3 regions of the Streptomyces sp. NPDC047706 genome follow, and region 1 is predicted to be linked to each of the others. Evidence: riboswitches for the same ligand, from Rfam matches in the RefSeq annotation. Region 1 holds a riboswitch; each other region holds the start of a gene.
The links. A riboswitch is a leader RNA that binds a small molecule or an ion and turns the genes downstream of it on or off. The one in region 1 is predicted to bind thiamine pyrophosphate.
Positions count from the first base shown of each region.

Region 2: it holds a riboswitch for thiamine pyrophosphate, as region 1 does, so the genes downstream of both, thiO (glycine oxidase ThiO) here and ACGF8A_RS09185 (thiamine ABC transporter substrate binding subunit) in region 1, are expected to answer to the same signal.
Region 3: it holds a riboswitch for thiamine pyrophosphate, as region 1 does, so the genes downstream of both, thiC (phosphomethylpyrimidine synthase ThiC) here and ACGF8A_RS09185 (thiamine ABC transporter substrate binding subunit) in region 1, are expected to answer to the same signal.

Region 1 covers NZ_JBIDCW010000006.1:93,643-96,880, forward strand. Annotated here, with positions in the region: gene ACGF8A_RS09180 (ABC transporter permease) at 1-547, opposite strand, end outside; gene ACGF8A_RS09185 (thiamine ABC transporter substrate binding subunit) at 523-1,593, opposite strand; TPP riboswitch at 1,717-1,835, opposite strand; gene rlmN (23S rRNA (adenine(2503)-C(2))-methyltransferase RlmN) at 1,857-2,963, opposite strand.
Region 2 covers NZ_JBIDCW010000010.1:93,418-96,655, forward strand. Annotated here, with positions in the region: gene thiS (sulfur carrier protein ThiS) at 1-176, opposite strand, end outside; gene thiO (glycine oxidase ThiO) at 173-1,339, opposite strand; TPP riboswitch at 1,336-1,449, opposite strand; gene ACGF8A_RS14465 (hypothetical protein) at 1,502-1,840, shown strand; gene ACGF8A_RS14470 (NAD(P)/FAD-dependent oxidoreductase) at 1,921-3,138, shown strand; gene ACGF8A_RS14475 (Rv2175c family DNA-binding protein) at 3,216-3,238, shown strand, end outside.
Region 3 covers NZ_JBIDCW010000039.1:34,730-37,967, forward strand. Annotated here, with positions in the region: TPP riboswitch at 1,070-1,259, shown strand; gene thiC (phosphomethylpyrimidine synthase ThiC) at 1,253-3,049, shown strand; gene ACGF8A_RS32635 (hypothetical protein) at 3,171-3,238, opposite strand, start outside.

The DNA of each region.
Region 1 (3,238 bases):
GCATCCGCGCGGCCTCCTCCTGACGTGGGTCGAGTTGCGCCCAGAGCCCGCCGACCGTGCGTACGACGACCGCGTAGTTGAAAAAGACGTGCGCGAGCAGGATCGCCCACACCGTGGTGTCCAGCCGTACGCCCCAGAGGTCGTCCAGCAGCCCGCCGCGCCCGACCAGCGCCAGGAACGCCGTGCCGACCACGACGGTCGGCAGCACGAACGGCACGGTCACGACCGCCCGCAGCACCTGCTTGCCGGGGAAGTCGAAGCGGGCGAACACATACGCGCCGGGCAGCGCGATCAGCAGCGTCAGCGCGGTCGAGGCGAGCGCCTGCCAGGTGGTGAACCACAGGACGTGCCGGATGCCGGACTGGGCGAGGACGTCGGCGATCCGCCCGAACTGCCAGCTCCCGTCGGCCTTCAGCCCACGGCCGACGATCGCGGCGACGGGATAGGCGAAGAAGACGGCGAAGAACGCGACGGGCAGGGCGAGAAGCCCGAGCCGCGCCGCGTTCCCGCGGGCCCTGGCGGCTACTTGAGTACGAGCGACGTCCACGACTTGACCCACTCGTCACGGTTTTCGGCGATCTTCGCCGGGTCCAGGGTCCCGGGGTCCTCGGCCTGCGGGCCGTACTTCACGAACTCCGCGGGCACCTGGGCCCCCTCGCGCACCGGGTAGACGAACATGTTCAGCGGCATGTCGTCCTGGAACTGCTTGGTGAGCATGAAGTCGAGCAGCGCCTTGCCGCCCTCGGGGTTCTTCGCGTTGTTCAGCAGCCCGGCGTACTCGACCTGCCGGAAGCAGGTGCCCATGGCCACGCCGGTGGGCGCGGTCTTGGGCTTCGGATCGGCGAAGACGACCTCGGCGGGGGGCGAGGAGGCGTACGACACGACCAGCGGCCGGTCGCCGCCCGCCTTCCTGCCGCTGGCGGAACCGGAGAACTCCTCGTTGTAGGCCTGCTCCCAGCCGTCCACGACCTTCACACCGTTGGCCTTGAGCTTCTTCCAGTAGTCCTCCCAGCCTCCCCCGCTCTCGGCTCCGCTGGAGCGGGAGGTGCCCCCATCGCCGTACTTCGCGGCCGTGCCGAGCAGGAAGCCGAGGCCGGGTGAGGAGGTGGCGGCGTTCTCGGTGACGAGGAGATTCTTGTACGCCGGGTCGGCCAGGTCGTCGAGGGTCTTCGGCGGGTCCAGCTTGCGCTCGCCGAACCAGGCCTTGTCGTAGTTGACGCAGATGTCGCCGGTGTCGACGGGGGTGACGCGGTGCTGCTCCTGGTCGGCCCGGTACTCCGGCTTGACCAGGTCGGCGTCCTTCGCCTCGTACGGCTGGAAGAGGCCGTTGTCGAGCGCGCGGGACAGCAGGGTGTTGTCGACGCCGAAGAGGACGTCGCCCTGCGGGTTGTCCTTGGTCAGGACGGCCTTGTTGACGGCCTGGCCGGCGTCGCCGTCCTTGAGGACCTTGATGTGGTAGCCGGACTGCTTCTCGAAGGCGGCGATCACGCTCTTGGACACGGCCCACGAGTCGTGGCTGACGAGGGTGACCGTCTTGGAGTCCGAGCCTTCACCGCCGGATCCCGAGGCCCCGCACGCGGACAGCGTGACCATGCCCAGCCCGACGACGACGGCTGTGAACTTCCTGGTGTTGCTCACTGATTTCCTCCTGGGTGACCAGGAAGAGACGCGGCCCTGCCCGGGACCTGGAACGGGTTCCCGGGCAGGGCGCAACAGCTCGAGTGACGACCGATCTCCCTACCCAGAATGACCTGGGCGAGGTTCAGAGGGTCTGCGGCCCACCCAAGATATGGCTGCCGCACTCTCAGCGCTGTGGCGCTCCCCTGCCGGAATATGAAGATGTGTACGGCGTCAGACTACCGCTCGGTGGCCGCGAGCTGACCACACGCCCCGTCGATCTCCTGACCACGGGTGTCCCGGATCGTGACCGGTACACCATGGGCGGCGATGGCCTCCACGAACGCCTTCTCGTCCTCGGGCCGGGACGCGGTCCACTTGGAGCCCGGGGTCGGGTTCAGCGGGATGAGGTTGACGTGCACGGGCTTGCCCTTGAGCAGCCGGCCGAGCCGGTCACCGCGCCAGGCCTGGTCGTTGATGTCCCGGATCAACGCGTACTCGATGGACAGCCGCCGCCCGGACCTCTGGACGTAGTCGAACCCGGCGTCGAGCACCTCGCGCACCTTCCAGCGCGTGTTCACGGGCACGAGGGTGTCGCGCAGCTCGTCGTCCGGGGCGTGCAGCGAGATCGCCAGCCGGCACTTGAAGCCCTCGTCGGCGAAGCGGTGGATCGCCGGCACCAGTCCGACGGTCGAGACGGTGATCCCGCGCTGCGACAGCCCGAGCCCGTCCGGCTCGGGGTCGGTGAGCGCGCGGATGGCACCGACGACGCGCTTGTAGTTGGCCAGGGGCTCGCCCATGCCCATGAAGACGATGTTCGACAGCCGCGAGGGCCCGCCGGGCACCTCGCCGTCGCGCAGCGCCCGCATGCCGTCCACGATCTGGTGGACGATCTCGGCGGTGGACAGGTTGCGGTCGAGCCCGGCCTGCCCGGTGGCGCAGAACGGGCAGTTCATCCCGCAGCCCGCCTGCGAGCTGATGCACATGGTCACCCGGTCCGGGTAGCGCATCAGCACCGACTCCACGAGCGTCCCGTCGAACAGCCGCCACAGCGTCTTACGGGTGGTGCCCTCGTCCGTCGACAGATGCCGCACGACGGTCATCAGCTCGGGCAGCAACGCCTCCCGCAGCCTCCCCCGCGACCCGGCCGGGATGTCGGTCCACTGCTCCGGATCGTGCGCGTACCGCGCGAAGTAGTGCTGCGAGAGCTGCTTGGCACGGAACGGCTTCTCACCGATCTCGGCAACAGCGTCCTTGCGCTCCGCAGGCGTGAGATCGGCAAGATGCCGCGGCGGCTTCTTGGCTCCGCGGGGGGCGACGAATGTGAGTTCTCCGGGCTTAGGCATGGCTGTACCAGTGTCGCAGATCCACTTGGGTGACCTGCGGCTGCCGCCGGCTACGACGGTCGTCGGCAGCTGTCACCGGTCGTCGCCGAGCGCCCTCGGACGCCCGGTGTCGGCCCGGCAGACGGGGCCGCGCATCCTGACCGCTGCACCTTGCCCGCCGCTCCACGGCTGCAGCAGCCGCCCGGAAGGACCTCCACCTGGGTTGTGCGGCCCGCCGGTCGTCGTCCGGTGCGGGTGACCGACCGCCGTGCGGTCGACGCGGGAGAGCGTCAAGG
Region 2 (3,238 bases), on a different contig from region 1:
ACCTCGACACGGTCCCCTTCCGAAAGGGGTGTGGCGGGCCACTGGGTACGCGGGACGACGGTTTCGTTGAGGGCGGCGGCCACTCCGGAGGGCGCCGCGGTGAGGGTGCGTACGAGGGCGTCGAGAGCCGTCCCGTCGGCGATCCGGCGGGGCTCCCCGTTGACGGAGATGATCATGCGGGCTGCTCCGTGAGTGCGGCGCTGAAGCGCTTCGGCGTGAAGGGACGGGCCTCGTCCGGAAGTTCACCGGTCGTCAGGACGTGCGCCATGGCGTCACCGGTCACCGGGGTGAGCAGGACGCCGTTGCGGTAGTGGCCGGTGGCCAGCAGCAGACCGTCCAGCCCCGTAGGTCCGAGCAGGGGCGCGTTGTCGGGCGAGCCGGGCCGCAGGCCCGCCCTGGTCTCCGTCAGCGGCAGCTCGGTGAGCCCCGGGACGAGCTCGTGCGCGTCGCGCAGCAGCTCGTACACGCCCCCGGCGGTGACCGTCGTGTCCCAGCCCAGCTCCTCGCTGGTGGCGCCGACGACCAGCTCACCGCTCGTCCGCGGCACCAGGTAGACGTGGCTGCCGCGGACCACCGCGCGCACGGTGCGGCTCAGGAACGGCGCGAGGCGCGCCGGCACGGTCAGCCGCAGCACCTGCCCCTTGACCGGCCGCACGGGCGGCACTGCGGCGTCCGGGACGCCCGCGAGCCGCCCGCTGAGGCTGCCGGCGGCGAGCACCACCTGCGCGGCGGCCAGCTCGCCCCCCGCGCGCGTGACGACGCCCGTCGCCCGCTCCCGGACGACCAGCAGCCGCTCGGCCCACTCCCGGTGGAAGACGACACCCGCCCGCTCACAGGCGGCCACGAGGGCCGCCGCGAGCCGCCGCGGATCGATCTGGTGGTCGCCGTCCACCCGCAGCCCGCCGCGCACACCCGGCGCCAGCATCGGCTCCAGGCGGCGGCAGTCCCGGCCCGACAGCCACTCGGAGTCGAGCCCCGTGTGCCGTTGCAGGGCGTGCAGTTCGCGCAGATGGGCGCGGTCGTCGGCGTCCAGCGCGACGGCGAGGGTGCCGCAGCGGCGGTAGCCGAGGTCGTGACCGGTGAGGTCGGTGAGTTCGGCCGCGAAATCCGGATAGCGGCGGGCCGACGCGAGGTTCAGACCGAGCAGGGTCTGCTCGCCGTAGTGGAGTTCCGTGACGGCGGCCAGCATGCCGGCCGCCACCTGGGCGGCCCCGCCGCCCGGTTCCGGGTCCACCACGGCGGTGGCGAGTCCGCGCTGCGCGGCACGCCAGGCCGTGACCAGACCGATGATTCCGCCCCCGATGACGAGGACGTCCGAGGTGCGTGCAGAAGACGACACGGGTACCGCGCCCCTCCCTTCGCCGGCATGACCCGGATCAGGTTCGTACGGTCGGAGGCCGCCCAGCCTCCCTCTCAGCCCGGTGCGTCCGGGCTCCCGCGAGTGCTTTACGGTGGCCACCCTAGCTCTTGACTCCGCCCCTCTGTAAGGGAGCCGCCTGGCATGCCCCGCTCACTGGACGGCCTCGTCCTCGCTCCCGTCGCCGACCAGGCCCCGGGCCAGGTGGGTACGCGCACCCGGTTCACGTACCACGAGGAGGACGGCGAGGTCTGGGCCGAGTACGCGGGTGGGGACGTCGTCCGCGGGTACCTCGTGGGGACGCGCGCGGGGGACCGGCTGGACTTCCGGTACGTGCAGCTCAAGCGGGACGGGACGACGTCCTCGGGGCACTGTGTGTCGGCCGTCGTGGAACTGCCGGACGGGCGGGTCCGGCTGGAGGAGAGCTGGGAGTGGGAGTCGCAGGCCGGCAGCGGGACGAGCGCGGTCGAGCAGCTCGGCTAGCGGTGGCCCGTGGCACGGGGGACCGCGCAACGGGCACCGCCCCCCTTACTGACAAACTGTCAGGTGTCTATGGTGATCAGGTGAGCGAGCAGACGAGGGCACAGGCGCGGCGCGTGGTCGTCGTGGGCGCGGGCATGGCCGGGGTGCAGACCGCGGTCGCCCTGCGGGAACAGGGCTTCGACGGCGCGGTGACGCTGATCGGCGCCGAGCCCCACCAGCCGTACGACCGGCCGCCGCTGTCCAAGGCGGTCCTGCTCGGCACGGCCGAGCACTCCGCCTTCGACGTCGACTTCGAGGCGCTCGGCATCGAGCTGCACCTCGGGCGTGAGATGACCGGTGTGCGCCCCGGTGACCACGAGCTGGACACCGAGGCCGGGCCGGTGCCGTACGACGTGCTGGTCCTGGCCACCGGAGCGGAACCCGTCACCCTGCCCGGCGCCGAGGGCGTCCCGGGCGTGCACCTGCTGCGTACCCTGGACGACGCCGAGCGGCTGCGGCCGGTGCTCGCCCGGCAGCACGACATCGTGGTCGTCGGCGCGGGCTGGATCGGCGCGGAGTTCGCCACCGCCGCCCGGGAGGCGGGCTGCGCGGTGACCGTCGTCGAGGCCGCGGACCGTCCCCTCGCCGGGGCGCTGCCCGCCGACGTGGCCGCGCCGATGAGCGCCTGGTACGCCGACAGCGGCGCCGTCCTCCGCACGCACGCGCGCGTGGAGCGGGTCGAGCCCGGGGCGGTCGTCCTGGACGACGGATCGCGGGTACCCGCCGGCGCCGTCGTGGTCGGCATCGGCGCCCGGCCCGCCACACGCAGGCTCGCCGGCTCCGGCATCGAGCTCGGCCGGCACGGGGAGGTCCTGGCCGACGACCACCTGCGCACCTCGGCGCCGGACGTCTACGCCGTGGGTGACTGCGCGTCCTTCCCCTCGGCGCGGTACGGCGAGCGGCTGATGGTGCACCACTGGGACAACGCCCTGCAGGGCCCCCGCACGATCGCGGCGAACATCATCGGCGAGGCACCGGCCGTCTACGACCCGGTCCCGTACTTCTGGTCAGAGCAGTTCGGGCGCTTCGTCCAGTACGCCGGGCACCACGCGTGCGCCGACGCCACCGTGTGGCGCGGAGACCCGGCGGGGCCCGCCTGGTCGGTGTGCTGGCTGCGGGAGGGCCGGCTGGTCGCCCTGCTCGCCGTGGGCCGCCCTCGGGACCTGGCGCAGGGCCGGCGGCTGATCGAGGCCGCGGCCGCGATGAGCCCGGAGCTGCTCGCCGACCCGGCGCGCCCGCTGAAGGCGGCCACGGCCTAACGCGTCGCCGCAGGTCAAAGGGGTTGGTGGGCGGGGCTGACTTCCGAGTGTCAGTGGGGGATGGCAGGCTTGTTCCCGTGACCGAGATTGACGCAAAGAT
Region 3 (3,238 bases), on a different contig from region 1:
CGGTCTCCACCCGGCCCGGAGTGGCCGCGACCCTCACCGTGGCCGTGCCCACCGCCCCAGCCCTGTCCATTGCCCTGGCTCTGATCACTGCCCCAGCCCTGTCCATTGCCCTGGCTCTGATCACTGCCCCAGCCCTGTCCATTGCCCTGGCTCTGATCACTGCCCCAGTCCTGTCCACTGCCCTGGCCCTGATCACTGCCCCAGTCCTGTCCACTGCCCTGGCCCTGATCACTGCCCCAGTCCTGTCCACTGCCCTGGTCAGAACCACCGCCGTGGCCGTAGCCACCGGCCTCTCCAAACCCGTGGCCCCGGCCACCATCCGCGGCAGCAGCACGCTCCAGTCCGTCCCCGGTACCGGGGCCCTGCCCGGGCACGCCCCCGGCACCGGCCCCGTGCTCGCGCCGGCCACCCGAGCCCACTCCGGAGGCGGATCCATCCTGCCCGAAGCCCGACCCGCCATCCGAACCCGAGCCGGGAGCCCCTCCTGAGCCGAAGCGGGGTTCGCCACCCGACGCCAGGCCCGACCCACCAGGCGAGTCGAAGCCGGGTCCGCCACCCGAGCCGAACCGTGACCCCTCTCCCGCACCGTAGCCCGACGGGTCGCCAGGCCCGCCCCCCGGCCCGTAGCCCGACCGGTCGCCAGGCCCGCCCCCCGGCCCGAAGCCCGGTCCGAAGTCAGCCCGCTCACGCGGACCCGAGCCGGATCCGCCACCCACGCCCATGTCACTCACGCCGATGCCACCTACACCCATGCCGAAAGGACCACCCCGGCCACGACCCGGAGTATTCCCTTGCCCCATGCCAGGGGCGGCACCGCCCCGGCCACCGCCAGAAGCGTCCCCCCGCCCCGCCCCAGGCGCACCTCGGCCCATATCGGGCCCCCTGCCCGGAGCGGTGCCACCCCCGACCACATCTGAGCCGCGTTCCGACCCCGTGCCGGAGCCGGTTCCGCGCGGCGGTTCCTGCGGCGGGAACGGGGGCTGCTGATTCGAGGTCACCGACCGATCATCGCAAGAACGGCTGGGGCCCTCTGTTCACCGCGCCCGAATTGACGCTAGCGTGGGGGCACCTTTGTAAACGCGGGAGCTCGGAGCACCGGGCTGAGAGGGCGCTGACCTCCGTCTTCGCGATGTTTCACGTGGAACGTGACTCGGCACGAGTGATGTTTCCCATGAAACGCCGACAGACGGAAACCGCTGCGTCGACCGCCGAACCTGTTACCGGGTAATGCCGGCGTAGGGAGATCGGTCTCATGGCCAACAAGGACGCACGCACGCCTGCCTCCACCCAGAACGCGACCGAGGACGCGATCAACGGGGAGGCCGGGAAGTCCATCGGCTGGCACAAGGCGTACGTCGAGGGCTCCCGCCCCGACCTGCATGTGCCGGTCCGTCAGGTGCACCTCACCAACGGGCAGTCGGTCACGCTGTACGACACATCAGGCCCGTACACCGATCCACTCGTCGAAACCGACGTCCGCCGCGGTCTGTCACCGCTGCGGGAGAACTGGATCATCTCCCGCGGCGACACCGAGGAGTACGCGGGCCGTCCCGTCCGTCCCGAGGACGACGGGATCAAGCACACGTCGCCGCGTGGCGGGCTGCGCAACCTCGACGCTGTTTTCCCGGGCCGCCCGCGCCTGCCGCGTCGCAGCCGGGACGGTCAGGCGGTCACGCAGCTCGCGTATGCACGACGGGGGGAGATCACGCCCGAGATGGAGTACGTGGCCATCCGGGAGAACGTCTCGCCCGAGGTCGTGCGTGAGGAGATCGCTGAGGGGCGGGCCGTTCTGCCCGCGAACGTGAACCACCCGGAGATCGAGCCGATGATCATCGGCAAGCGGTTCCTGGTGAAGGTCAACGCCAACATCGGCAACTCGGCGGTCACGTCCTCCATCGAGGAGGAGGTCGAGAAGATGACCTGGGCGACCCGTTGGGGCGCCGACACGGTCATGGACCTGTCCACGGGCCGCAACATCCACACCACGCGCGAGTGGGTGCTGCGCAACTCCCCCGTCCCCATCGGCACGGTGCCGCTCTACCAGGCTCTGGAGAAGGTCGACGGCCGGGCCGAGGCGCTGACCTGGGAGATCTACAAGGACACGGTCATCGAGCAGGCCGAGCAGGGCGTGGACTACATGACGGTCCACGCGGGCGTGCGTCTGGCGTATGTGCCGCTGACGGCGAACCGCAAGACCGGGATCGTCTCGCGCGGCGGCTCGATCATGGCGGCGTGGTGCCTGGCCCACCACAAGGAATCGTTCCTGTACGAGAACTTCCAGGAACTGTGCGAGATCCTCGCCGCCTACGACGTCACGTACTCGCTCGGCGACGGCCTGAGGCCCGGCTCGATCGCGGACGCCAACGACGCGGCGCAGTTCGCGGAACTGCGCACTCTCGGGGAACTCAACCGGATCGCGAAGCGTTTCCACGTACAGACCATGATCGAAGGCCCGGGACATGTCCCGATGCACAAGATCAAGGAGAACATCGACCTTCAGCAGGAGATCTGCGATGAAGCTCCGTTCTATACCCTCGGCCCGCTGACGACGGACATCGCGCCGGCGTACGACCACATCACTTCGGGTATCGGCGCCGCGATGATCGCCTGGTGGGGCACGGCCATGCTCTGCTACGTCACGCCCAAGGAACACCTGGGCCTGCCCAACCGTGACGACGTCAAGACCGGCGTCATCACCTACAAGATCGCGGCCCACGCGGCCGATCTCGCCAAGGGGCACCCGGGTGCGCAGGAATGGGACGACGCGCTGTCCGACGCCCGCTTCGAGTTCCGCTGGGAGGACCAGTTCAACCTCGCCCTCGACCCGGACACAGCCCGTGAGTTCCATGACGAGACCCTCCCGGCCGAGCCCGCCAAGACGGCACACTTCTGCTCGATGTGCGGACCGAAGTTCTGCTCGATGAAGATCTCCCAGGACATCCGCCGTGAACACGGCGGCACGCAGGCGGAGATCGAGCAGGGCATGGCCGAGAAGTCGAAGGAGTTCGCGGCGGCAGGCAACCGGGTGTATCTGCCGATCGCGGACTGACCCGGCCGATGGGACGGGGGCGCTGGCCTGCGGCCCCGTCATCGTCTCGGTCCAGCCCGCACCCGACAGCACGCCGGCGCCGGACCTCCGGCTTGCGCACCACGGGGGCGCAAGCCGGAGGTCATTCCGGCTTGTGGTCCGGGCCTCCGAAGTCCGGGCTGGAGTAGTCCGGGCTCGTGAAGCTCGGGC